2 regions of the Solibacillus cecembensis genome follow, and region 1 is predicted to be linked to the other one. Evidence: riboswitches for the same ligand, from Rfam matches in the RefSeq annotation. Region 1 holds a riboswitch; the other holds the start of a gene.

What was found. Region 1 has a riboswitch for FMN ahead of ribE (riboflavin synthase). Riboswitches for the same ligand answer to the same signal wherever they lie in the genome.
Region 2: another riboswitch for FMN. It lies ahead of ACQKIH_RS14710 (ECF transporter S component); the one in region 1 lies ahead of ribE (riboflavin synthase).

What each region holds. Positions count from the first base shown of each region.
Region 1 is NZ_JBNNMF010000008.1:94,249-96,658, forward strand. Features, by position in the region: partial or broken gene ribB (3,4-dihydroxy-2-butanone-4-phosphate synthase) at 67-645, opposite strand; gene ribE (riboflavin synthase) at 659-1,294, opposite strand; FMN riboswitch at 1,422-1,550, opposite strand; FMN riboswitch at 1,699-1,827, opposite strand; gene ACQKIH_RS09120 (DUF2619 domain-containing protein) at 2,015-2,278, shown strand; gene ACQKIH_RS09125 (DUF2935 domain-containing protein) at 2,391-2,410, shown strand, end outside.
Region 2 is NZ_JBNNMF010000016.1:62,281-64,690, forward strand. Features, by position in the region: gene brnQ (branched-chain amino acid transport system II carrier protein) at 1-291, opposite strand, end outside; gene ACQKIH_RS14710 (ECF transporter S component) at 467-1,045, opposite strand; FMN riboswitch at 1,304-1,480, opposite strand; gene ACQKIH_RS14715 (hypothetical protein) at 1,563-2,410, opposite strand, start outside.

The DNA.
Region 1 (2,410 bases):
CCAACTATAAAATGATCAATATCTGCCCCATTATGCCGGGACGTAATTTTTATTTAAATGCAATGCTAATGCATCAATTGTTATAAATTTCAGGTTAAATGTTTTGGCGATTTCCCATAAATCCGGTACGCGCGCCATTGTGCCGTCCTCATTCATAATTTCACAAATCACGCCTACTTGTGCGGAACCACATAGCTTCGCCAAATCGACCGCTGCTTCCGTATGTCCTCTACGTTCTAATACGCCACCGTCTTTTGCAAGAAGTGGAAACACATGCCCGGGACTTCTAAAATCCTTAGCTCGAACGTCTTCATCTACCATTGCCAACATCGTATCCGAGCGCTCAAACGCACTAATGCCGGTTGTTGTTGTTTTATAATCAATGCTTACTGTAAATGCTGTTTGATGGACATCTGTATTTGTTTGGACCATCGGCTTTAGTTGTAGCTTGTCCGCAATACTTTGTGAAATCGGTGTACAAATTAAACCGCGCCCATATGTTGCCATAAAATTAATATTTTTCGGTGTCGCATGTTCACCTAATACTAAAAAATCTCCTTCGTTTTCGCGGTTTTCATCATCCACCACAATAATGACTTCCCCTGCTTTTAACGCCTCTAGCGCTTCCTCAATTGTATGAAACATTTCGGTTCTCCCCTTAAAATCCATGTTGTTGTAAAAAATCCGCTGAAAGATTGTTGGACTGACGTTTCGTTAAATGCTGCAAAATATACTTACCAAATAAATCGGTTTCAACATTGACGAGATCCCCTACTTTTTTCATACCGAGTACCGTTTCTTTGTACGTATGTGGAATTAATGAAACGGTTAATGAAGACGATGTGACATTAAAAATCGTTAAACTCGTACCATCTAGTGTAATGGAGCCTTTTACTAAGCAGTTTTTTAACAGTTCTTCCGGTACGTCCAAGTCAATATAAACAGCATTGGCCACTTGGCGCTTTTGAAGGATTTTAGCAACTCCATCAATATGCCCTGATACAAAATGTCCGCCAAAACGACCATTTGCAGCCATCGCACGCTCCAAATTAACCATTGAGCCGCTTTGCAATTGTTGAATGCTCGATGCTTTCACCGTTTCCGGCATAACATCTACCGTAAATGCATTGCTTGTAAAATTGGTCACCGTTAGACAAACACCATTTACCGCGATACTGTCTCCAAGTTTTACATCTTCTAACACTTTTTTCGCTTGAATGGATAATACCATTGCTTGAGGAGTTGATTTCATCTGGTGAATCGTTCCTAACTCCTCGATAATTCCTGTAAACATCATTCTCACCTCATCCTATAAAATAGAAAAAACCCCGCTAATCGCTCGGAGTTTTAATGAGAGTTATAAAAATGGCGTCGTCAAATAAACTTATTTTCATCTATTTTTGAAAAAAGTCGACCATTTTTATTTCCTTCTCCCATCCAGACTATACTGTCGGCTTTGGAATTACACCAAATCCTGCCAAAAAGGCTCGCGGGCTTAGAATTGCTTCATCACCGCCGATTGGGATTTTCACCCGACCCCGAAGGAAATACATATGAAATTGTACAGGTTTCTTTGAAAAACAAAAAAACCACATAGAAGGTGCTCTACGGGGTGATTAGAAAATTCTCATTTAGGCATCACGAAATAAGCCTCGGTGTAAACGGTAAAATTACACAAAGGGTTCATAAAACGCCTAATCCATCCTTCTCTCATCCAGACTATACTGTCGGCTTTGGAATCACACCAAATCCTGCCAAAAAGGCTCGCGGGCTTAGAATTTCTTCATCACCGCCGATTGGGACTTTCACCCGACCCCGAAGGACTATTCAACTATGACGCCCATTATAGCAAACTATTTTTATCAATGCAAAATAAGTTTTGAACCCGTTTTATTTTTTGCTCATGAAAAATGATGAGATCAAAATCCCCCCACTCGATTTCCTTTAATAATTGAAAATAGCCAAGCATACATTTGACTAAACATGAATTTAAGAAGACAAAGGTGGTTGATCAATGCAAACAGCACTTATATATATCGTATTATTGCGTATCCTTTCGGGAAGCGTAGATATTATTGCTGCATATATTATGTTTAAATTAAATGATTTAGAAAAGGCGTTTATTGTGAATTCATCACTTGCGCTAATCGGGCCTATCATTTTCATTATCACGACTGGTATAGGCTTGTCAGGGCTGAGTGATAAAATATCATTTGCAAAAATGATTTGTCTACTTAGTGGTGTGACCCTGATTTTTATTAGTTTGCGTATGAAATGATGGGACAACCATCCGTCCCTTTCCGAGCAAACAATCAGTTTTATTAGAGCATGAATTCAATATTCCTCGAATACATTAGGCATTGATAACTAGTACTGGAGGAGGTATAGGAATTCCTACATTTGTTACGCA
Region 2 (2,410 bases), on a different contig from region 1:
AAACGGACCAATTGTTAAATACAGTGCAAGTGCGAATAACACGCCAAAAACCGGATGCACGCGACTCGCTAAGTCCTTCAAACCGTTACTTCCCGAAAGTCCAATCGCCAAAATACCTAAGAATGGTAAACCGATCGCTGTTACTAAAAATCCAATAAGTGCTGGCCAAAAATTTGTGCCTGCAAGCTGTCCCATTTGAATAGGGAAAATTAAGTTACCTGCACCAAAAAACATGCCAAATAACATCGTTCCAATGACAGCGTATGTTGAAAAGGGTACTTTTTTATCCATTGATGTCTCTCCTATGATGTTCGATTGATAATTGCTATTCTCAAAATAAATTGATTTTTCGCAACAATGTACAATATGATACCAGTCTCATCGCTTGATTACAACACTCTATTTTTATTATATTTAAAAAGTAAAAGCCAGCACCCCTATTACTGGCATGCTGACTTATACAAAATTATGCTAAAAACTGTGCGCGCTGATTTTCGATCCACACACGCATCGTGCGATAGACCATCGTCGCAATAACTAATAGTATAATTCCTTTTACTATATTAAACGGTAAAATACCTAAAATAATCGTTTCGTACATATTAAATTCAGGCATTCCTAATAAATACGTATACATTGGTAAAAACGCAAAGTAATTTAAGACAGCCATACCTAATGACATAATGAATGTGCTTATTACTAATCCCCCAATAAGCCCTTTTACTGATGGGAACTTTTTATAAATGTAATAAGCTGGGATGACAAACGAAATACCTGTTACAAAGTTGGCGATATGTCCTACCGGAATACCTTCTGGTGCGCCAGTAAAAATCCAATCTAACACGTTCTTCATCAACTCTACTAAAATACCTGCTACTGGTCCCATTGTAATCGCTGCAATTAATGCAGGGATATCACTAAAGTCAATTTGTAAAAATACTGGGAACCATGGTAATGGGAAGTTAAGTAACATCAAAACAAACGAAATACTACTCAACATACCGATTGTTACGAATGAACGTAACTTTAAACTTTTCTTGCGCATAAAAAATCTCTCCTCATTGCTGATTCATTCTGCAAGAAGAAAGGACGAATCAAAATCATTCCATGAAAAAACCCTTATGCTAATAAAGAAGCATAAGGGAGAATAGGCACACTTAAATAAAGGTCTATTCCATGTTTTTTAAAACGTAACGTAACCTAATCCTATTTCTTTGTATAAGAAAGAGAGTCTTTCTAATTACTAGAAAAACAAAATTGTGGTTACTAAAAACACGGCATTTTCATGAAATGACGACCGTACCTCCATCTTCTCCCATCCAGACTATACTGTCGGCTTTGGAATCGCACCAAATCCTGCACACAAAAAACGTGGCTCGCGGGCTCGAAAAGTTTATGTAGCGTCCTCCAAGTAAATGGTCAAAGGCTACAACTTTATATTACCGCCGGTCGGGAATTACACCCTGCCCCGAAGATGAATCAATATTAAATTTTGTTACACCTTCATTATAAGATAAAAAAAAGAATTGTAAAGCCATCTGCTTACAATTCTTTTTTTCACATTATTCAATTGTACTAAAATCATAGACAATTAAATTTGGAGCAACTGGCTTAGGTAACGGTTTTGAAAAATGAAAGCCGCCCCAATCTTGTTGCTTGATTTGTTCAAATTTCACTTCTTTATTAAAGCTAGCTGCCGTTAAAAGAATCCCTTCAATCATACGCATCGCTTGAACCGAATCATATTTGTCTAAATCCAATAGCTCATCAAAAGTAACCGTTACCGTTTTTCTCTTTACTTTTACTTGAAAGGAAACATCCGGCAAAATAGCGGTGTGATAAATATCATTGGCTTCGGTCGTCATATTTAATAATGCATCCTTTACATCGCTAAAACTCATTCGGAAATTCGGACTTAAATAGGTTGAACCATCACGCATTTGATAACTAAAATAATTATAATTCGTCTTTTTTCCTGTTAATTCAATCGGTTCACTAACTTCCCCCATGTAACTGAGCGTTATTTGTGTCCCCTCTTCATTTGTCAGCAACACTTGATCATAACTCTCACCGAACGTATCAATTAATGCGCCTTTATAATTTGACAGCGCGGCTGAACCAGCATCATACATATGGTCCTCTGGCAGCTGATGCACTAAATTATCGCCTTTTTCTGTAAAGTTACCTTTAAAGGGATGATACTCTTTAAAGCCTAAAGACTGCTCCTCAATGAACGGTGCAAACTCCTGATACAGCTGTAATTTTGTCGGTGTTTTTGTACCTAATTGACGCTCCACAATTTCAGTGGGAATTAAAAAACTAACCGGTACGCTTTCTGCATCATCGCCTACTAATCCTATCGTAAATAATGTGAATCCTTCTAGTTGTTGCTCATTAACGACCGTATGAT